Regions from separate parts of the Paenibacillus sp. Cedars genome, predicted to be linked through region 1. Evidence: predicted binding sites of a transcription regulator. Region 1 holds the regulator's gene; each other region holds the start of a gene.
What was found. Region 1 encodes Rex, which represses fermentation and respiration genes when NADH is low (regulators of the CRP and FNR family bind a similar motif). Its sites were predicted from a motif close to TTGTGAAATATTTCACAA; they were not measured.
Positions count from the first base shown of each region.

Region 2: nadA (quinolinate synthase NadA) is a predicted target of Rex. The motif match lies at 3,087-3,104, and genes of this name have one in related genera.
Region 3: qoxA (cytochrome aa3 quinol oxidase subunit II) is a predicted target of Rex. The motif match lies at 4,649-4,666, and genes of this name have one in related genera.

Region 1 covers NZ_CP020866.1:3,523,210-3,531,135, reverse strand. The annotation lists gene dinG (ATP-dependent DNA helicase DinG) at 1-1,173, shown strand, start outside; gene B9D94_RS17765 (redox-sensing transcriptional repressor Rex) at 1,237-1,902, shown strand; gene B9D94_RS17760 (amidohydrolase) at 1,877-3,178, shown strand; gene B9D94_RS17755 (cell wall elongation regulator TseB-like domain-containing protein) at 3,209-3,727, shown strand; gene B9D94_RS17750 (hypothetical protein) at 3,994-4,527, shown strand; gene B9D94_RS17745 (AAA family ATPase) at 4,520-6,022, shown strand; gene B9D94_RS17740 (3-hydroxyacyl-CoA dehydrogenase family protein) at 6,156-7,028, shown strand; gene B9D94_RS17735 (acetate/propionate family kinase) at 7,025-7,926, shown strand, end outside.
Region 2 covers NZ_CP020866.1:5,846,222-5,854,147, forward strand. The annotation lists gene nadC (carboxylating nicotinate-nucleotide diphosphorylase) at 1-427, opposite strand, end outside; gene nadB (L-aspartate oxidase) at 417-2,033, opposite strand; gene nadA (quinolinate synthase NadA) at 2,072-3,010, opposite strand; gene ftsH (ATP-dependent zinc metalloprotease FtsH) at 3,241-5,310, opposite strand; gene hpt (hypoxanthine phosphoribosyltransferase) at 5,410-5,949, opposite strand; gene tilS (tRNA lysidine(34) synthetase TilS) at 6,018-7,448, opposite strand; gene B9D94_RS28220 (serine/threonine protein kinase) at 7,490-7,926, opposite strand, start outside.
Region 3 covers NZ_CP020866.1:3,257,131-3,265,056, forward strand. The annotation lists gene B9D94_RS16510 (sugar phosphate isomerase/epimerase family protein) at 1-8, opposite strand, end outside; gene B9D94_RS16515 (GNAT family N-acetyltransferase) at 88-939, opposite strand; gene B9D94_RS16520 (LysE/ArgO family amino acid transporter) at 1,049-1,669, opposite strand; gene B9D94_RS16525 (MocR-like pyridoxine biosynthesis transcription factor PdxR) at 1,804-3,249, shown strand; gene B9D94_RS16530 (hypothetical protein) at 3,304-3,531, opposite strand; gene B9D94_RS16535 (hypothetical protein) at 3,611-3,859, shown strand; gene B9D94_RS16540 (hypothetical protein) at 3,856-4,221, opposite strand; gene qoxA (cytochrome aa3 quinol oxidase subunit II) at 4,885-5,889, shown strand; gene qoxB (cytochrome aa3 quinol oxidase subunit I) at 5,953-7,896, shown strand; gene qoxC (cytochrome aa3 quinol oxidase subunit III) at 7,893-7,926, shown strand, end outside.

The DNA.
Region 1 (7,926 bases):
TTATCGCCTCTCAAGAAACCGAAGGATTGGCAATCGCTGGCGGAGCTGGAGCATCAGATTCATGTGACCCTGGGTGACGTTGTGCGCAAGGGTGACAAGCTGATTGCTGAAATGAAGGAAGATCTGGATGATTACAGTGCAGACAGCTTGCTTACGGATCTGTCCGGACTGTTTAAAGACCTGGCCGCTCACCGTGAGGACTTGCGCTCCTTCATGGCTCTTAATGATGAGGGTACGGTATACTGGATGGAGGCTAATGGCAATTTCCGCAGTAAATCGCTGCAGCTCTATGCAGTGCCTGTTGATGTAAGCACTCATTTAAAGGAATTGTTTTTTGATAAAAAACAAAGCGTCATTCTGACATCGGCTACCTTGTCGGTGGATAAATCGTTCCAGTTCATGATCGAGAATCTGGGTCTTCAGGAAGCGGCTGAAGCCGGTAATCTGAACACGGTTCAGCTGCCGTCTCCGTTTAATTACAGAGAACAAGCGCTGCTTGTCGTTCCACGTGATTTTCCGAGCGTGAAGGGATCGGTCGGGGATGCCCTCTTTGTGAACACACTTGTGCAGTCACTGGCCGAAACGGCGATCGCTACCCATGGAAGGATGCTCGTTCTGTTCACCTCTTACCGGATGCTGCGTCAGGTGCATGAGCCACTGAAGGAAGCATTGGCATTAAGTGACATTGCGGTGCTGGGGCAAGGAATGGACGGGACCAGTCGAACCAAGTTGATTCGACGCTTCCAGGAGAGCAGCGCATCGGTGCTCCTTGGCACCAGCTCCTTCTGGGAAGGGGTCGACATTCCGGGCGAGGCGCTGACCTGTCTTGCTATTGTACGGCTGCCTTTCCAGCCGCCGAATCATCCGCTGGTGGAAGCCAAGAGTGAACTGCTGCAGCAGCAGAAAAAGAACCCCTTCATGAAGCTTTCCGTTCCGCAAGCGGTTATTCGGTTCAAGCAAGGGTTTGGCCGCCTGGTGCGGACGGCACAGGATAAAGGGATCGTGATTGTATACGATACCCGGGTGATTGAATCCTATTACGGGAAATATTTCTTATATTCCTTGCCAGGACCTAAGATGGAGCATATGCCGACAGAGGGAATTGTTCCACGCATCTCGGAATGGCTTCAGGAAGAGGTCGAGGTTGGAGCAGATAACCAATCCGATGAATGATAGCTAAACGAAGAATGAAAATGCAAGAGATGTAGTTATTAACCTTTACTAGGGGGAGCATGCATGAAATCGGAAAAAATTTCGGAAGCCGTGGTCCGCAGATTACCTGTATATTTGCGCTATTTGAATGAGCTTCAGAAGCGGGAGGTCTCAACTGTTTCATCCCAGGAGCTGGGGCAGAAACTGGATCTGAATCCTGCTCAAATTCGTAAGGACCTGGCGTATTTCGGTGATTTTGGACGGAAAGGGATCGGATATGATGTTTCCTATTTGATTGAGAAGATTCGCCAGATTCTGAAGCTGGACCAGAAGATTAATGTAGCATTGGTTGGAGCCGGTAATCTTGGACATGCATTATCCAATTACAATGCATTCCTGAAGGATAATATGAAGATTGTGGCTATTTTCGATTCATATTCCCCCAAAGTTGGTATGAAAATCAACAACTTGACGGTTCAGCCGATGGAAGAGCTTGAGAAAACCGTACATGAATACGGCATTCGTATCGGGATTATTACCGTTCCGGATTTTGAGGCGCAAAACGTAGCTAATCAGCTTATTGCAGCAGGCATCGAAGCGATTCTGAATTTTGCGCCAACCATCCTGAAAGCTCCACCTCATATCCGTATTCATACGGCCGATTTTACAACCGATTTGCAGAGCTTGGCTTATTATTTGGACAACGGTAAGGAGGAAGCTTCACATGACGACAACGAAGTGGATGGTTAAGAACGGTACTTTTGCTGTGCTTGAGGATGGAAGATCCGTTCTTCGTGGATACATGTTTGTTGAGAATGACCGCATTACCTATCTTGGTGAGGAACAGCCGCTGGTAGAGGAAGGAACCGAGATTATCGACGGCACACATCTGTTGTTCCTGCCTGGTTTGGTAAATACCCATGGACATGCTGCCATGTCACTGCTCCGCGGTTATGGAGACGATTTGGCGCTGCAAGTATGGCTGCAGGAAAAAATGTGGCCGATGGAAGCCAAATTCACGGCCGATGATGTTTACTGGGGAGCCTCTCTTTCCGTGCTGGAGATGATCAAGGGCGGAACCACAACTTTTGTGGATATGTATGATCAGATGGACCAGGTTGCGAAGGTGGTAGAGGATTCAGGAATGCGCGGTGTCCTGACCCGTGGCGTTATCGGATTATGTCCGCCTGAGGTTCAGCAGCAAAAACTGGATGAGGCGGTTGCATTTGCGAAGGACTGGCACGGCAAAGCCGATGGCAGAATCACAACGATGCTCTCGCCGCATGCACCGTATACGTGTCCACCGGATCTAATTGAAAAATTCGTCCAAGCATCCCATGATTTGAATCTGCCGCTGCATACACATATGTCGGAAACGGACACGGAAGTGGCCCAGAATGTGAATGACTACGGACTCCGTCCCGTTGCGCATCTGGAGAAGCTGGGCATGTTCTCTCGTCCTACACTTCTGGCGCACGCCGTCCATTTGACTGATGAAGAGATCGAGATTTTGGCTAAATATCAAGTCGCGGTCTCTCATAATCCAGGCAGTAATCTGAAGCTTGCCAGTGGTATAGCGCGCGTGCCTGCACTGCTGAAAGCCGGCGTTACCGTGTCCCTGGGTACCGACGGACCAGCGAGCAATAACAATCTGGATATGTTTGAAGAGATGCGTCTGGCTGCATTGATCCATAAAGGGGTAAGCGGTGATCCTACGGCCATTCCAGCAGCCGAAGCACTGCGGATGGGTACGGAGTATGGAGCCAAATCGGCTTTCATTGAAGATATAGGCAAACTTGCCGTCGGCATGAAGGCGGATATGATCGCGTTGAATACAGATCAGGCGCACTTCCTTCCTCGAACCGATTATGTGTCCCATGCGATCTATTCAGCCAGTGCAAAGGATGTAGAGCATGTATGGGTTGACGGCAAGCAGGTAGTGAAAAATGGCGCCAGCCTTACCCTCGACGAGGAACGTATTCGCCGGGAAGCCCAGTCTGCATTTGAGCGTCTTACAACCCTCTAGGGAATAATCAAGGGGAGCGAGGAAGACGGATTGAAGAAAAAAACGAAGTGGATATTGCTAAGTGTATCCGGAGTGCTGCTCTTGCTGCTAGGTCTGCAGCTCTACTATTCGCATGTCATGAAGGACACTTGGAATGAAGAGAGAATGGCAATCAACGCTTCCAAACAGCATGGCGGTTTGGTTTCGACAGGAAAGACCTATAAATCGGTGTGGGGCGAGGACAACAATTACTGGGTTGTCAGCGGCAAGGATAAAGACAATCAGGACCGAATGGTCTGGGTGAAATTCACCGATGATAATGTACCGGTTGACGGTGCCGATGCGGTGCAGTCTGTCTTATTGAGTTCCGGAATGTCAGAAGCACAGATACTGGATCAGATTCACAATGATTTGCCAGGAGCAACCATTAAGAGATTGCTGCCGGGTATGTATGAAAATGAGTTTGTATGGCAGCTCCAGTACGAAAGCAATGGTCAGCGGGGCTATCGATTCTATCGTTTCCAAGATGGAAATCCGATCGGCAATGACATTATTCTTCCAAATCAATAGTAGAAAAATAAAGAGAGACATCCCTATCAATTTCGGGATGCCTCTTTTTTTCACATCAATTGACAACGTTTACAATAAATAAAATGGAAAAACTGTTCTAAATATTTTCACAGATACGCATGAAAAAGTATATAAAATGTGATATACTCATATTTGTACAAATTAAGCATACAAACTACATGCATCGTATTATATCGTTGTTACATGTCATTATATACAAAGAAAATGATAGACAAAAACTATATAAGATTTTAAGGAGGAACTTCATGAAACTACGCATTGTACCTATCGTGCTGACTGTCGTGATCTCAGCATCGGTCCTCTTTGGTGGATGGTTTCTGTATCGGCAGATGGCACAGCATAACCCGCTAGCAAATGTTGTTTCGCAGTATGATGGTGTGAAGAGTTCTCATATAGATATTAAACAGGATACGGTTACTTTGAAACTTGATCTGGCTCCGGAAACGAATTTGCAGGGGCTTGTGCAGCATATAAAGCAAGAAGGCAAATCTGTAATTGGGCAGCGTGAGCTGAAAATCCAGGTGGAGGAGCATTCCTCGGAAGCGCTGGACCAATGGTGGGAGCAGGCAATGTTATCCGTTGCAGAAGCGATGGACAACAAGCAGTACACCGATATCCAATCTTCGCTTGAGCAATTGGCTGGCGAGTCCACGAACTTAAAAGCGAAAGCAACCATTGATGACACCAATGTTTATGTCAGCTTGTCGGATGGGAAGTCTGGTAAATTTATTATCTTGCCGCGTCAACCGGGTAAAATGGGGGTTTGGAACCATGCCTAAACTGGCTAAAGAGATCATGCTGGGTTTTATCCCGGTTTTGTTGGTATTCCTCGTGTTTGTAGGCGTCAACGTCGTGCCTCTGTTTATTGCTGCGGCCCTCGTAGGTACGCTGCTGTTTATTGCAAAGATGAAGGGCGGCATCGCGGTAGGGGCTGGTAATGAACGCAAGCGAAAGAAGAGCGGACCGGCCAAACTGACATTCGAAGAAATCGGCGGACAGGATAATGCCAAGCAAGAACTCCGCGAGGCTCTGGATTTTCTCATTCGTCATGAAGATATTAAGAAATTTGGCATTCGTCCGTTGAAGGGCATTCTTCTTACCGGGCCTCCGGGAACAGGGAAGACCCTGATGGCCAAGGCCGCTGCCCATTATACGGATTCTATCTTTGTTGCTGCATCCGGCAGTGAGTTTGTTGAAATGTATGTCGGGGTTGGTGCCGGTCGTGTCCGGGATCTGTTTAAGGATGCCAGAAGCCGCGCTGCAAAAGAAAACAAACAAAATGCGATCATTTTCATAGATGAGATTGATGTGATTGGCGGCAAGCGTGAAGGCGGCCAGCAGCGTGAATATGACCAGACACTGAATCAACTGTTAACTGAAATGGACGGCATTTATTCTCAGGATACTCCGCGTATACTGGTTATAGCCGCTACGAACCGCAAAGAAATGTTGGATAGTGCACTGCTGCGTCCAGGACGATTTGACCGCCATATTCAGGTGGATCTGCCTGATAAGAAGGGGCGTACACATATCTTGAATCTCCATGCGGGTAACAAGCCGCTGCATGAGGATGTCGACTTGGACAAAATCGCGGAGGAAGCCTATGGCTTTTCCGGCGCACAGCTGGAGAGTGTCATGAATGAAGCTGCAATCTACACGATGCGTGAGAATGAGCAGTTTATCCATCAGCGCCATTTATCCATGGCGATTGACAAAGTGATGATGGGTGAACGCTCGGACCGAGAATCGAATTTCGAAGAGAAGAAGCGCGTGGCCATCCATGAATTGGGACATGCTATTATGGCAGAGCTTGTGCGTCCCGGCAGTGTCAAGCAAGTAGCATTGAGTCCGCGTGGTAAAGCACTTGGTTATGTTAGGCATAATCCGCAACAGGAACAATACCTGTATACCAAGGCGTTCCTGGAAGAGCAGATTATGATAGCGCTTGGCGGTGCCGCCGCCGAGGAGATTTATTACGGGGGCCGAAGCACGGGCTCCAGCAATGACTTTGAGCAATCGCTTAACATCGTAGAGACGATGATGAAGTCAGGACTGACGGCGCTCGGCATCATCAATATGAATATGGTAACTACGGAAGAGTTAATGAAAGAGAATAATATGATTCTGGAAGAGTTAATGAACCGAACGAAAAGCCTCTTGGAACAGAATCGGCCAATATTCGACAATTCTCTTGACATCCTGTTGAAGGAAGAAATCCTCTCGGGAGAACAATTTCGTTGTCAATTTCGTGAAAACGCGCTTTTACCAGCATAAATTGTTATGCTGGTTATTTTTTTTTACTTTTTTGTCGTGCTAAGATATTATTATACTTTGTGCTCTAAACTGTATTTTTCGACAAATGGGGTACAATAAAGTATAGAGATAAGGAAAGGGTGGAGTAGAAACCATGTACTTCAAAAAAATCGGCGTTGTAGGCGGCGGGACTATGGGGCAGGGCATTGCGGAGATGCTGGCTGCAAAGGGTCTTGACGTACTGCTCGTAGAGAAAACTCCAGAGAAACTGGACTATTCATACCGAATGATTGAGACCAGTCTAGATAAACAGCTGGAGAAGTGGGGAATTACCCAAGCAGAGAAGAAACTGATACTGAACCGGATTCAAAAAGTAACTCATTTTGCCGAGCTTAGCACCTGCGATATGGTGATTGAGACCATTATAGAGGACTTGGAAGCGAAAAAAGAAGTGTTTACACAGCTGGATCAAGTATGTCCCAGCCATGTGATATTAGCAAGTAATACATCCACGCTTAGTTTGACGGAGCTCGCCAGCTCTACCAAATATCCTGAGCGTGTTATTGGCATGCACTTCATACATCCTGTTTCCAAGGTAGATCTGGTTGAAATTATCCGCGGTCTGAAAACTTCCGATCATACGTTCACGGAAACGAAACGCTTTGTCGAGGAAGTGTCCGATAAAAAAGGCATCATGGTTTATGAATCCCCAGGCTTCGTTACAACACGCATGATCACGCTCCTCATCAATGAAGCGATGCATCTGCTTCAAGAAGGTGTGGCTTCGGCAGAAGATATCGACGATGCGATGAGAATCGGTTATAACTTCCAGCACGGGCCGCTGGAGATGGCAGACCGCTTTGGTCTCGATTCCATTCTTGCGGCGCTGGAGCGGATGTTCCGCGAGTATGGCGAGCTGAAATACCGTCCATCGATTGTCTTGAAGAAAATGGTTCGCGCAGGACAACTGGGCGTCAAAACCGGAGAAGGCTTTTTCAAGTACGACAAGGATGGTGACCGGGTATGAATATTCTCGTAATTAACGCAGGCAGCTCTTCACTGAAGTATCAATTGTACAACATGACAGATGAATCCGTACTGGCCAAAGGGCTGGTTGAGCGGATCGGTATGGATTCCTCCATATTGACCCATAAGCCGACCGGAAAACAGGACGTAACCGAGGTTAGCGAAATTCTGGAGCATACAACGGCCATCCGCAAGGTGCTTGGCATGCTGACGAATGAAGAACATGGTGTTATTGACTCCATCGAGAACATTCAGGCTGTCGGTCACCGCGTGGTCCATGGCGGTGAATCTTTCAAAGCGTCCGCGCTTGTAGATAGCGATGCAAAAGCCGAGATTCGCCGTTTGTTTGACTTGGCTCCGCTTCATAATCCGGCGTCCATGATGGGAATTAAGGCTGCAGAAACGAATATGCCGGGCGTGCCGCAGGTGGTTGTATTTGATACGGCATTCCACCAAACCATGCCGGAAAAATCGTATCTATACGCTATTCCGAGAGTTCTTTATAATAAATACAAAGTACGTCGTTACGGTGCGCACGGAACATCCCATGCTTATGTCAGCCAGGCAGCAGCAGAGTTCCTGGACCGCCCGCTCGAGGATTTGAAGATCATTACCTGTCATATCGGCAACGGCGCTTCCCTGACAGCTGTTCAAGGTGGGAAATCTATCGATACCTCCATGGGCATGACCCCGCTGGAAGGTCTGATGATGGGTACCCGCAGCGGTGATTTGGACCCTGCAATCGTTCCGTTTGTCATGAACAAGGAAGAATTGACGGTCAATGAAGTAAACTCGATGCTGAACAAGCACAGCGGACTGCTGGCGATTTCCGGAATCAGCAGCGATATGCGCGAGATCACGGAAGGCATGGAGAAGGGCGATCCGAATTCGACATTGGC
Region 2 (7,926 bases), 2.3 Mb from region 1:
TACGGTGCCCTGGTGTTGTTTTGCGAGTATCCACCAGTCGGGTCGGTAATCCCTCCAGCATGTCAACAAAAGAACGTGTTCGGGTTGCTATGCCGGACAGCCGCTGAAGCAAATTCAAAGCGAGCCGCTCCCCTGTCAAAATACGATGCGTGCTTCCCTCCACTTCAGCGAGAATGGTACCCTTCTCCACCATGTCACCGTCACGGACAAATGCCGTAAACGTCAGGGAAGGATCGACCGTTTCGAATACGAGTTCTGCGGCAGGCATGCCCGCAACAACCCCTGCCTCCTTGGCATGAATAACAGCCTTGGATTCGTGACCCGGCTCAATCGTGGTAAGGGTTGTAATATCCCCTGATCCAATATCCTCTTGCAGCCATGTCCGAATGCTCTGGAGAAGGCCATCATGGTATCCGTTAAACATCATCGCTCAATTCCTCCGTCATCTCTTGATCCCGAGTATGCACAATATGCTTCTGCCATACGCTGTCGTTCCGATCCGGGAAATCCTCACGGTAGTGGGCTCCCCGGCTTTCTTCGCGACCCAGCGCGCCCTGAACCACGAGCAGGGATGCGGTGAGCATGTTGGCAAACTCGTATTCCTCACGTTTCGAGAGCAGCGCTTGGAACAATGGCAGCTGACGGCCAAGCTCTTCTGCAGCTCTTAATAGGGTATCCCGATTGCGGCGAAGCCCTGCATATCGTACCATCACTTTTTGAAGTTTCAGGCGTTTTTCAACTATCGCTTGTGACGGGGCATCCTTACGTCCAAGCTGATATGATACATGAAGAGGCCCTTCTGATGGTTCAGGGAGCTTCTGAATACGTTCCACAATGCGACTGCCGTATACAACCGCTTCCGAAAGCGAGTTGCTTGCCAACCGGTTCGCTCCATGAACGCCGGTAGACGAAACCTCTCCGCAAGCGAACAAGCGCTTCACGCTGCTCTCTCCGTGCAAATTGGTCTTGATGCCCCCCATCATATAATGCGCAGCCGGGGAGACCGGAATCCAATCTGACGATAAATCAAGTCCATACTGCATGCATGTCTCATAAATCGTCGGGAACCGATGTTTGACCATCTCTGGTGACTCATGGGTAATGTCCAGATACACAAAGGTAGACCGCGTCGCTTCCATCTCGCTGACAATGGCCCGGGCAACAATATCCCGGGGGGCCAGCTCCAGCAAGTCATGGTACTTTGGCATGAACCGTTCCCCTTTGATATTACGAAGAACAGCGCCCTCGCCACGAACCGCCTCGGAGATCAGAAACCGTGGTGCACCCGGATAGCTAAGTGCCGTGGGATGGAACTGAATGAATTCCATATCCCTGATGTCCGCACCTGCCCGGTAAGCCATAGCAACACCGTCGGCTGTCGCAACCTCCGGGTTGGTTGTATACCTGTACAGCTGGCCGGCGCCTCCTGAGCACATAATGGTCGCCCGCCCACGTACAAAAACCCGCCTGCCATCCGGCATCTGTACCAATGCACCGTGACATTCCCCTTGCTCCGTGACCAGATCAATGACAAAATGATCGTCCCATACTTCTATATTGTGAAGCATTTCAACCTGAATGGAAAGGGCACGTACAATTTCATATCCGGTAGCGTCCCCATTAGCATGAAGAATACGACGGTGACTGTGCGCACCTTCCTTGGTTAGCGCAAGCTCGCCATTCTCGACATCAAACATCGTCCCAAGACGAATCAGCTCCTGAACCCCAACCGGTCCCTCATTTACGAGGACATCCACCGCAGTAGATGAGCATAGTCCCGCCCCTGCCATCAGGGTATCCTGGCGATGGTAGACCGGAGAGTCATCTTCAGCTGTTACGGCAGCAATGCCGCCTTGAGCATAACGAGTGTTGCTCTCGAGCAGCGATTTCTTTGTAATCAGCAGCACCTTTTGAGTGGCACTTGCCAAAATGGCCGTATATAAACCCGCAATGCCTGAACCGATGACGATAACATCCGTCTGGACGACCGGCAGATCGTTCAGTTCAAAATCAATCAAATACTGCGGTATCACGATGCCTCACCTGTCTTTTCACGAAAGAGTAGCGCATGCTACTTAACCTGTAACATGCGCTCTAATGAAGTTCTGGCTTTCTCTGCAACGACCGGAGGCACATAAATTTGCGGCTTCATCGTTTCCAGTGCTTTGACCAGCTTTTTGAGATTATTCACTTTCATATTGGGACAAACCAGGAATTTCGTGGCAAAATGGAACGATTTATCCGGGCTATCCAATCGAAGCTGATATCCTGTGCCATCCTCTGTACCTACAATAAACTCCTTGGCAGACGAATTTTTGCAATATTCCAGAATCGCAGTTGTGCTGCCTACAAAATCACCCATCGCAACGACCTCCGGACGGCATTCCGGATGCACCACAAACTCGGCACCAGGATGCTTGGCTCTCATCTCGACAACATCCTTAACGGTCAGCATATCATGCGTGTTGCAGTACCCTTCCCAGATGATCAGCTTCTTGTCGGTATGCTGCTGGACGTAGTGCCCTAAATTTTTATCAGGCACCCATATAATTTCATCTGAATCGACGGATTGAATCACCTTTACCGCATTGGATGAAGTACAGCAGATATCTGTTTCTGCTTTGATCTCAGCTGATGAATTGATGTAAGTTACCACTTTTGCATTCGGGTGCTGCGCTTTCAACTTCCGCAAGCCGTCAACGTTCACCATATCCGCCATCGGACAACCGGCACGCTCATCAGGAATAAGAACGGTTTTGCCCGGTGCCAGGATTTTAGCGCTCTCACCCATAAAGTGCACACCGCAGAATACGATAACCTCAGCATCGGTTTGTGCTGCTTTCTGCGCAAGCAAGAAGGAATCCCCGCGGAAATCAGCGACCTCCTGTATTTCATCCCGTTGATAATAATGAGCCAAAATAATTGCGTTACGTTCCTTCTTCAATTGCATTAACCGCTCACGCAGTTCACGGTTTTGCTCTGCCTTACGCTCCAGTGCCAAAGCTTCCATGATCGACCCTCTCCCTTTATGTAGTCCGGCTGTAAACCGCTTGATGACCATGTGACTTCCAGGATGGTTTATACCTTTGTGAAAGGATGCGCATCCTTATTTAACAACTAATGTACACGTTCGTTCTGTGCCCTGTCAATGTGATAGAAAGCACAAAAAGAACCGGAAAACGAATTATCGTTCTCCGGTTCTTCGATTTTATTCGGTATTCGATGTTTTATCAGCGAATATTACGTTAACCTGCTGTTTCCGTTGTCCGATCCATCTGGAGGATCCTTACGGTCCGAATCTTTAGGCTCCGGCTGTTGATCATTCGAATCCATCGGGTTGTTCGGAATTTCTTCCGTGGAAATCGGCTGATCTCCGTCTTCTTTCCCTTGGATGCGAACTTTCACGTCACCAATGTTGTCGATGATCGGTTCGCCGCTCTCGGAAGAACCTTCACCTTCTCCATTGCCATTGCCTTCAGCTGATCCAGTCTCAATGAGATTCTTGATTTGCTCAAGCTCCAGTGTTTCCATCTCAAGAAGCGTATTCGCAATCAGGTGAACTTCTTTGGAATGCTTGGTCAGAATCTCTTTAGACTTCTCGTAACAATCGTTGATGAACCGCTGCATTTCTTGATCGATCTCATAAGCGATTTGATCACTATAGTTCTGCTCGTGTCCGATATCGCGTCCCAGGAACACCTGTCCTTGGGATGTACCGAACTGCATCGGTCCAAGCTTCTCACTCATACCGTACTCCACAACCATGCTGCGGATAATGCCGGTTGCCTGCTGGAAGTCACTGTATGCTCCGGTACCGATTTCGCCAATGAACAACTCCTCGGCTACACGACCACCAAGCAAACCGGATACACGATCAAGCAATTCCTGTTTCGTCACGAGCATCCGATCTTCCTTCGGCATCATAATGACGTATCCACCAGCACGACCACGAGGGATAATCGTTACCTTATGAACGGTATCCGCATGCTCGAGGAAGTAACCTACAATGGTGTGACCCGCCTCGTGATAAGCTACGATACGTTTCTCGCGGTCACTGATCACGCGGCTGCGCTTCTCCGTACCCACGATCACACGGTCGATCGCTTCATCCACTTCTCGCATGGAGATATCCTTACGATTGCGGCGTGCCGCAAGCAAGGCTGCCTCATTGAGGAGATTCTCCAGATCGGCACCCGTAAATCCTGTCGTACGTTTAGCGATGATGTCCAATTTAACATCCTTCGTCAACGGCTTGTTGCGTGCATGGACTTTCAGCACAGCTTCACGGCCCTTCACATCTGGACGATCTACTGTAATCTGACGGTCAAAACGTCCCGGACGAAGAAGCGCCGGGTCCAAAATATCCGGTCGGTTCGTTGCAGCAACGATGATAATGCCTTCGTTTGCTCCGAAACCATCCATCTCGACCAGCAATTGGTTGAGTGTTTGCTCACGCTCGTCATGTCCGCCGCCAAGACCGGCACCGCGCTGACGACCTACAGCATCAATCTCATCAATAAAGATAATACATGGAGCATTCTTCTTCGCATTCTCGAACAAGTCGCGCACCCGAGATGCGCCAACACCGACAAACATCTCAACAAAATCGGAACCGGAAATGCTGAAGAATGGCACTCCCGCTTCACCGGCAACAGCACGTGCCAGGAGTGTCTTACCGGTTCCCGGAGGACCGACAAGGAGAACACCCTTCGGAATGCGAGCGCCTACCGTGTTAAACTTGCGCGGATCTTTCAAGAAGTCAACAACCTCAATAAGTTCCTGCTTCTCTTCATCTGCTCCGGCTACATCTTCAAATGTAATCCGTTTCTTCTCTTCATTATATAAGCGGGCTTTGCTCTTACCAAAGTTCATCACTTTGCCGCCGCCGCCCTGAGCCTGATTAAACAGGAAGAAGAACAGAACAAACATAATGATGAGCGGAATAAAGGATGAAAGTAATGTCAGCCAAATGCTTTGGCCTTCCATTGGCACCACGGTCAGTTTGACTTTGTTGCTGTCACTGGCTGCAGTCAGCTCTTGCATAGCTGCATCCGTAGCAGGAATATAGGTTGAGAAATTCTCCGATTTTTTCTCTTCGGTAATCTCCCTATACTTACCGGTCACCAGATAAGCGTAACCGTCAAATTGCACCGTCATTTCCTCTATGTTGTTAGCTTTGACTTCCTGCCGCAGCTCGTTATAACTAGGGGCATCGGCTTGCTCGCCGCCATTGGTGACAAATTGAACTATGCCCACCACGACCAAAAATAGAATCAAATAAAAACCAGAATTCCGGATGAACCGACTCATCCCCTACCTCCTCTCAAGACACATAAGATATTTTACCACAGCCTGTCTGGCCATCTCAACAAAGGGCCCTAATCTGTGGCAGCAGCCCATTGGCGCGGTTTAACTGCTGTAGATTTCCGGCTTCAAAATCCCGATGTAGGGGAGGTTCCGGTAATGCTCGGCATAATCGAGTCCATATCCGACAACAAAAGCGTCGGGCAGTACAAACCCGGTATAATCAGCCTGCAAATCCACCGTACGGCGTGCCGGTTTGTCAAACAGGGTAACTACGCACACCGAATTTGCCTTACGGCTCTTAAGCAGCTCAATCAAATGACTTAGCGTAAGGCCGCTGTCGATAATATCCTCCACAATCAGAACATCTCTTCCTTCAACGGACGCGTCCAAATCTTTAATGATTTTGACCACGCCAGAGGATTTCGTAGATGCCCCATAGCTGGAAACAGCCATGAAATCCAGCTCCAGAGGTACTGATATGGATTTAACCAAGTCGGCCATAAAAATAAACGCACCTTTAAGAACGCAAATTACTAGTGGATTGCGTCCCGCATATTCGGCGCTTAGCTTGGAACCGAGTTCCTTAATTTTTGCGTGAATCTCTTCTTCACTGATGAGTATTTCCTGAATGTCATTCTGCAACTTAAGTGGACCTCCTACGTTTATACTATGAAAGCGTGAAACGGGCCATTCTTCGTTTAACACTTGCCTTAAGCATCCGATAGCTCCATCCGGAGAATTCGTGATGTGTGCCGCCCGCAAGCGGCATGAACGGAACGTCGTACACCTGGAATCCACACGATGCTGCCGGAACTGTCACAAAGAATAGGAATCCGGGAACGGACAGACGGTGGAATTTTCTCATCAATGAGAATATCTTTCACCTTTTTGCTTCCGTTTAATCCCATGATCTTCATCTTGTCTCCCGGCTGTCTGTTACGTACGGTTAAAGGAAACTGCAGCCCATCCGCATCAAAATCCGCCACAAAGGGCGATGGTCTGGAGCCGCTCCGGCTTTCGCTTCCTGTCTTTAACGACAATTTCAGCATTTTTCCGATTTCCTTAACATACAGCTCTGAAACATCAGGAGAATCAAGAATGTATATGTACTGTCCCTGTTCTTCCGGAGGCTTAGGCCAGAACTGGACTTGGCCATACTCGCGAACACAGGTAATGCCGTCGCCCAGATCCAGACGCCAATTGCTTCGTTGATCGTTAAGAATCCCTTGGCGAACCGATTCAATCTTGACAAAATCGGTGTTTTCCTGATCTGAGGGCAGGTAATTTAATATTAGTTTAATCAAACGCCGTTGTAAAGCGACATGTAAGCCCAAAAAGGAAGGCGCGTCGAAAGCGAGCCTCCCATCGTTCTCCTGCACCATTCTCCGAAATTGCTTCGCAGCTTCACGCTCCACAAAATCATCCTCCTGCTGGACAATTTCGGCCAGCTGATTGAGTGAGGAGGAGAACTGCCCATTGTATTGTTCCAGGAAAGGCAATACTTCCAGACGAATCGCGTTGCGGCGGTACTTCGTCTGCAGATTGCTGTTATCTACCGCATACTGGAAACCGCACACCCGGCACAGCTCCACGATATCCGCTTTGTACATACGAAGGAACGGACGGATAAGTTCCACTTTTTTTTCCGTGCGCTTAAATTTAATTCCGGCAAGCCCGGGAAGACCGCTTCCCCGCAGAAGCCTCATCAATACCGTCTCGGCCTGATCGTCGGCATGATGAGCAAGAGCCACTGAGCGTGCATTGTATTTCTGTGCAGTTTGCAGCAGAAATTCATAGCGCTTCTCTCTAGCTGCCTCCTGTCCTCCCTTGCCGCTCTCTTCCATATAAGCAGGAATATCAATGAACGCTGTCTCTAAGGGGAGCCCCAGCCGCTTCGCCAACTCACGCACCATCTCTGCCTCTTGATCCGATTCAGTTCGAAAGCCATGATGCACATGGGCGCAGATCAGCCTAAGCGGCGTATGGTTCAGCGAAATTTCGTGCAGCACGTGCAGAAGCGCAACGGAATCGGGGCCGCCGGAAACAGCGACCACGATACCATCACCCTCCGACCACAGCTCAAACTCTGCGGCGGTTCGCTCCACGTTATGAACAAATGTCCGTAAATAATCCTGTTTCACTTGCAGATCCCCTTTATAACTCCCAGTGACAAGACGTTGCTTCATGAGCGGAAGAAGAAATAAACGGCACAGGCCATAATGACTAACGATAAGGCAAATGCGTTCCTCAGCCACCGAGGCGTACGCCCCGGAATAGGACGCGCGCTCTTGGCTGTGCCTTCATACATCCGTTTCTTCCACTCGTTCAACGCTTCCCGTGAATCCGCGAAATTTCCGCATAACGCCTTATTCAGCCAGACAGCGTATGGCTTGAACACAGGGTTTCTTCGCAGTATCAGCTGCAGATCTGCAACACTGCGGGTCTGGGGAAGCTGGCAAGATGCCTCCCTTAAGGATTTCTCATCCAGCAGGCCGATACACATCACGGCAAACGAGAACAAATCATAGGATACGTCGCCGGTTCGGCTTCCGGCATTCCAGTATCCCCGATCATACCATTCTGTAAACTGTTTTACGCTGCGCCCAAAGGAGCTGACGC
Region 3 (7,926 bases), 270 kb from region 1:
ATCTTCATCGCCATACCTCCTTCATCAAAGTTGGACTCAAGCTACCCCTAGTTTACCGTACTTCCAAACCATACCATATATGAATTCTTACTTGAGGGTGTATTTCAAATGGTGATATTCCCCTCCTGAGAGGAAGCCTTTATTCTTATACAATTGCTCAGCTCGATTTCCCGAAGTGACAAAGAGGCGCAGCAGGGGGTGCTGCGGCTCCAGAACGGTTAATGCCCTCTCCAGCATCGCGCCTGCCAAACCTTTGCCTCGATGCTCAGCTGTTACTGCAATGCTGTAGACAAGGGGCAACCCTTCCCATAAGGAAATCAAACATACACCTGCCATTTCTTCAGATGCTCGATCATATATTAGAGAGGATGCCTGCAGCAGCTTGGGATCTATTTGATCAAAATAATGGACTGTATCATTCATATAGACTTCGACTTCCCGTTCGTCCGGACCATTGGCATAAGCTTTCCTAAACACTTCAACCAGTTCAGAGATATCTTTTCTTGCAGGTACTCTCGCAATATAGTTAACATCGAAGGATGCTTCAAGCTGTTCGGTCGGCCGGATCATGCACTGCCTGGATTCAACCTGTACAAAATCCGCTTCCCGAAAAGCAAACTCCTGTTCATCAAGGACATTGTATGCATGAAGATCATGCTCCTCCAAACTCCAAGATTGAAAGGCATGGTTCTTGACCTCTCTGATCAGTTCAGAGGTAATGGAATACGGCGGTATTCCGAATACTAGTCCGATAGATTCGTCGTTCAAATAAACTCCCGCGGCTTTGTCATCGCCTGAAAGTACCCAGTAGCCATCGTCCGAATCCGATAGAATCTTGGCAAACTCCGCCCAGCTCGGTCTAAACCAGATATTTTTGTAATAGGTAGCAAAATATTTCGAGAACGCCGTAGGGTCAGCCTTTACCAACCTGTATTCCATAACCCACCGTCCTTATTCCTTTTTTTTGATAAATCATGACTAGAATTAGGCTCATTATAAAAGTTACGAGATGCCAAGGACAAAGGAATAAACGTCTTTAGAGAAAAAATCACAGCCCGCCCATCAAACCAACCCCCAGATAAACCGCTGTTCCCCACATAATCAATGCCGAAATCTTGTTCATCACGGGTAACAGCTTACCCGACGAATCCAGTCTCCCCGCCGACCTGCCGGCAATACCAAGGCCCAGGAACCACAGCCAGGATACAATAATGCATGCAATGGCAAATATGGCCTTGTCCGTACCTGAATATTGCAGCGAGCTTGTGCCTATAACCCCCATCGTGTCCAGCACGGCATGCGGATTCAGCAGTGATACGGATATGGCAAAAACAATTTGCTTTTTCGTCGTAAACGAACGAGCAGCTTCCTGTTGCTGCTCCGAAGGTTTTGTCTTCCATGTTACGAATCCCATGTAAACCAGGAATCCGATCCCGAAGGAAAACAACACCATTCGGATCCAGTCATATTCCAGAACGATCACGGATACGCCCAAAATGGCTAAGGAAATAAGCAGCGTGTCGCACAGAGCCGCCGTGATGATAACGGGCAGCGCCTTAGCGAAGCGAGGCTGAACCGCTCCCTGATTAAATACGAACACATTTTGCACACCTAATGGAAGAATAAGACCTAGTGCCAGGATGAACCCATGAAGGATAACGCCTATCATATGAAACCTAACCTCCTGCGGATATTTTCACCATTGTAAGGGTCGATCCCAGCAACGTCTCCAACCAATTGGTTGGCACGAAACCCAACCAATGAATTATAATGAACAAAATACGTGGCGAAAGCGAGTTTCCTATGACAGAAGAATGGAAATTAAACAAGACCTCCGACATACCGCTGCATCAGCAGATCTACAATTACATGAAGAACAGAATTATGAACGGGGAATGGCCTGTCGGGACCCGGATTCCGACGCAGAGAGACCTTGCTGCCAAATTTGAGGTAAACCGAAGCACCATCGTTTATGCATTGGGCGAGCTTGCCGCGGACGGCTTGATTCAATCCAAGGTTGGACAAGGGACGGTCATCGCCAACAATACCTGGAGTTTATTAGCCGCCACGCCTCCGCCAGATTGGAATCAGTATGTGAAATCCGGCTCCTACCAGCCAAACATCCATATGATCCAGCAGATCAACCGTTCGGAAACCGATCCGGATATAATCCGGCTCGGTACAGGAGAGCTCTCGCCGGAGCTGCTTCCCACTGGCCAGATGCGGGAGATCTTCAGCGGCAGCATGGCCAGCAAACTCTCTTTGGGATATTCCGAGCCGAAGGGGAGCCTCTACTTAAGAGAAATCATTAGTGACTATCTGAAAAAGAAAGGAATTCATACCACCCCGTCATCCATTCTGATCATCTCCGGTGGACTGCAGGGATTGCAGCTCATCTCATTAGGCTTGCTGTACCAGGGCTCCGCCATCTTTGTAGAGAACCCCTCTTATCTGAACTCGATTCATGTGTTTCAGTCTGCAGGCATGTTTCTGCATGGGATTCCTATGGATCAGCACGGCATTAGAACGGAATCGATCGGGAGACTTAAGCGCCAACACAATGCTGCCCTGCTCTACACGATTCCTACCTTTCATAATCCGACCGGAACGCTGATGTCTTCCAGGCGGCGAACGGAGCTGCTTCAAATATGTGCAAGGGAAAGGCTGCCCATCATAGAGGATGATGTGTACGGGGATTTGTGGTTTGATGCTCCCTCTCCGCCGTCTCTGAAAGCGCTGGACCAGCAGGGGCTTGTGCTCTACATGGGAAGTATGTCCAAGACGCTTGGCCCCGGCCTTCGCATCGGCTGGATTGTGGGTCCCGAGCCGGTAATCGACCGGCTGTCCGATATCAAAATGCAAACCGACTACGGATCCAGCGCACTTTCCCAGCACGCAGTCGCAGAGTGGTTGTCGAGCGGGATGTATGAGTTGCATCTCATGCAGATCCGAGCGGAGCTCAGGAGTCGCAGAGATTTTACGCTCGATATTCTCAAGCAATATTTCCACGATATTGCCCAGTGGAACATACCGCAAGGCGGGTTCTACATCTGGCTTCACGTCACCAAACCTATCTCCATACGTCCTTTATTTGAACAAGCCCTGAAGGAGGGCATCCTGTTGAACCCCGGTAATATCTATGACCGCAGCGACCAGCAGCATCTTCGTCTTTCCTATGCCTATGCCTCCTGCAATCAACTGGAGAGCGGACTCATCAAGCTGGCCGAGCTTATCCGTCTCCATACATAACCATAAGAAAAGGCCCCCTTCCATGGTCATTAACCATGGGAGAAGGCCCTGTATTCACCTGAACGAATTCGTGATTGTGCCTGACGGCATATAGACCCCGCTGATCAGGGGCATGATCGGAATGATTGACGGAAACAGTGTATTAAACTGCTCCGGGGATTGCAGGATACCAACCATGAGCATAGATAAGGCTACGATCGTCAGCGTATAAATCACAACGACCATCAACAGCAAGCTGTAGCCGTCACCTAAATCGAACCCGAAGCCATAACGGAATATCATAAATACCACCATAATTTGCAAAATGCCTATCAAAGAGCTGTACACCAAGCATGCGTAAAGGGGGCATCTGTAAATACGATTGTACATGTTCACGAAACTGCGTTTCATCGGGTGCGGCAGCTGCCGCAGCCTGAAGCTGCAGTTCTCGATTATAGACTGTCCGGACGTGCTGTTCGGCCAGTTGGACAAACCGGTTATCCACGGCTGCAACGATTCTGTAATCGTTACGTATCAGCTTGACGGCGAGATCAGCTCGCCCCTCGCGTACCTTCGTCCTTGCGGCTTTTTCGTCCTGCATTCTGAATTCAAACGAATCGCTTTGATTTAATAATTCAATCCACTTTGAATTCGATTCATCCGGCGTTTCATATTACGATATTCGCTGAGCAGCGTTTCATTCCGAACCGAAGACTCTTCATAACGGGCCCAGACGGTACGGAATAAAGCAAGCCCAATTGCGAGAATAACCGAATATCGAACCAGGAACGGCGATGGAAAGCCGGGGTAGCCTAACAAATCCAGCATGATGGCACCGACAACCAGAACGATACCAATGACGCAGGCCTGAATGGCCGGAAGCCGATAGGCCGCTTTTCCCGCAATAATGGAAAAAACCAGGAGAATATAGGGATTAAAAGCATCTGTGCCGATCGGCCACAGCGAGGCAACGAGCAGTGTGACAAATAGCATTGCAGGCCTTGCCCGGCATAACAGCGCTATAAAATAAGCTGTGAAGAAAATAGAGCTGCTCCCCAATCTCCAAGGCAACGGGTCAGAATTAACATGTTGAACCTCAGGCAGGAAGGCACATACCCAGCTTGATATTAGAAATAAGAACCATATCCAGAACGATCGCACATCATCCCCTCACTTTCGGCCAACGAGTTGAAGGCTTCCAGCAAAAAAACCGGTTCCAATTTTTAGTTATATCATAGCACAGGAACATACATGCCTCTTGGTTAAATAGGTATCCTGGAAACGTAAAATCGCTCCTTTTATCATTGTGAAAAAACATACATACACCTCTAAACCCTTATAAATACTAGGATTTATGCTGTCTCCAGATTGGCTATTAAAGGCAAAAACCAGCCCGGAATTGTGACGAAACTGGTAACACTCGTGAATATTTGAACAAAGTATGAACTGCGCTTAAACCGCACCACTACAATGATTTGCCTCACACACCAATCCTTTTGTAACAAATTGAACACATAAAATTACACACATTGACACGAATGTGGATTTATATGTAAATTATACAATTTTATGTGTTTTGCAAAGCCAATCAGAACTTTCTACTATAGATGTGTTAGAAACATTTGAACGAAGCCGTTTCAAGGAAAGGGGTACATCATGAACAAAAGAGGGCCGTTATTTGCATTGTTATTAAGCTTCACCTTGCTCTTATCGGGATGCAGCTCACTCACGGTATTGGATCCGAAAGGACCGGCTGCCAGAACCCTATCCGATACAATCATATTCTCCATTCTCATGATGGTCGGAATATTGGCCGTAGTTTATGCGCTTTATATCTTCATGCTCACCAAATATCGAGCGAAGAAATCCAACGAAGGTTACGAACCGCCACATGAAGAGGGCAATAAATGGCTGGAAATATTATGGACCGCCATTCCGATCCTGATTGTTGCCGTCCTCTCGGTTGTGACCGTCAAAACGACGGTGGCCGTGGAGAATGTGCCGGAAGGCTATGAAAACCAAGAGCCGCTAGTCATCTACGCTTCCTCTTCGAACTGGAAATGGCACTTCAGCTATCCGGAAGAAGGAATCGAAACGGTGAATTACGTTAACATTCCAACACATCGCCCGATTGAATTCCGTCTTTACTCATTCGGTACAATCTCAAGCTTCTGGATCCCTCAGCTCCATGGCCAGAAATATGCGATGAGCGACATGATTACGAAGCTTAACATGGTTGCGGACGAACCGGGCTCCATGATGGGCCGTAACGCGAACTTCAACGGCGAAGGCTTCGCACACATGGAGTTCGAGGCGCTTGCAATGTCTTCGACCGAGTATGACAAGTGGGTTCAAGATGTCAAGGAAACTGCTCCTGAGCTGAAGGAAGATGAGTTTAAGAAGCTGCTGGAAACCGCGCATGTCGGTCGAATGAGCTTCTCCAACACGCACCTTGAATTCAGCCCGCCGCCTTCCGAAGATCATCACCATGGCGGTGATGTCAATGGCAATGAGGAGCATCAGGACCATAAAGACGTCCACCCGGATCCTGCTACAACGGAAGAAACGGAATTTGACAGCGAAACGAACGTGGATCCGAACGAGCCGCTGCCGAACTTCCCGGCTGAAGAAAGCCCAAATCATCAACATGATGGACATTAAATCGGTGAGTGAAACGTTGTTCACCCGATCTACTTCATACATCCAGAAAGGAGCTAGGCTCTTATGAAATGGGACGAATTTTTCGTTACCGGTGATCCGTTAATTTACGGCGCCATGGTGAGTATTGTTCTCGTCTCGCTTGCAATCCTCTTCGGCTTGACCTATTACAAGAAGTGGGGATATATGTGGCGGGAATGGCTGACCACCGTGGATCACAAAAAAATTGGCGTTATGTATATCATCTGTGCCTTGATCATGCTGTTCCGCGGCGGCGTTGACGCCTTGATGATGCGTGCGCAGACCGCTGCACCGGAAATGAAATTTCTGACGGGTCAGCACTATAATGAAGTATTTACAACTCACGGAGTCATTATGATTCTCTTTATGGCCATGCCGTTTATCTTCGGTCTGATGAATGTTATCATTCCGCTCCAGATCGGTGCCCGTGACGTAGCATTCCCTAAACTGAACGCAATCAGCTTCTGGCTATTCTTCGCCGGTGCGATGCTGTTCAACATCTCCTTTGTCATTGGAGGCTCGCCGGATGCCGGCTGGTCCGCCTATTTCCCGCTGGCCAGTATCGAGTTCAGTCCGACGGTTGGCAACAACTATTACTCTCTGGCGCTGCAGATATCAGGGATTGGTACGCTCCTTACAGGCGTTAACTTTATCGTAACGATCCTGAAGATGCGTGCACCAGGTATGACACTCATGCGCATGCCAATGTTCACATGGTCCGTGCTGATCACTTGTGTCATCATTATCTTTGCTTTCCCGGTACTTACGATTGCGCTATTGCTTATGATGTTCGACCGCGTGTTTGGTTCACAATTCTTCACGATGTCCAACGGCGGTATGGATATGCTCTGGGCCAACCTGTTCTGGGTATGGGGTCACCCTGAGGTATATATCGTTATTCTGCCTGCATTCGGGATATTCAGTGAGATTATATCGACCTTCTCCAAGAAGAACCTGTATGGTTACGGTTCCATGGTCTTCAGTATGGTTATCATCTCAGCTCTGTCCTTCCTGGTCTGGGCCCACCATTTCTATACGATGGGTCAAGGCGCTATGGTCAACGGCTTCTTCTCGATCACAACGATGGCGATTGCCGTGCCGACCGGGGTCAAAATATTCAACTGGCTCTTTACGCTGAGGAAAGGCCGAATAAGCTTTACGACACCGATGCTCTATTCACTGGCATTTATTCCGATCTTTACGATCGGCGGTGTTACCGGCGTTATGCTGGCGATGGCCAGTGCCGACTATCAGTATCATAATACGATGTTCCTGGTTGCCCACTTCCACTATGTGCTCATTCCAGGTGCCGTATTTGCCGTCATTGCCGGTTTCCATTACTGGTTCCCTAAAGTGTTCGGCTTCCGTCTGAATGAAAAACTTGGCAAAATTGCCTTCTGGTTCATTGCCATTTCGTTTAACGTTACCTTCTTCCCGATGTTCTTCCTGGGACTGATGGGTATGACTCGCCGGACGTACACGTACTCAGCTGAAACCGGCTTTGGCCCGCTGAATATGCTGTCGATGGTAGGTGCGGTCGGTCTGGCAATCGGATTTGTTATTCTCGTATATAACATCTACTGGAGTACACGTTACGAGCCGCGCGACAAAACAGGCGATCCATGGGATGCACGCGCTCTGGAATGGTCAACGCCAAGCCCGGTTCCTGTATATAACTTTGCTGTCACACCACAAGTAAAAGGCCGTGATGCCTACTGGTTCTCGAAGAAAAACAACGAACCGCTCTCAGATGAGAAAATCACGAAGATTCACATGCCTAGCAACACCGGAAAACCATTTATACTGGGTATTGCCTTCTTCTTCCTCGGCTTCTTCCTGGTATTCAGCTGGTGGATTCCATCCATCGTGGCTGGTGTCGCGGTGCTGATTATAATGGCTACCATGTCCTTTGACCGTGATCACGGATATTACATTCCGGTTGAAGAGATTGTTCAAACCGAACAGAAACTGCGGGGTGATACGGTATGAAAATAGATGCCACTCAGCCGCTGGAATATG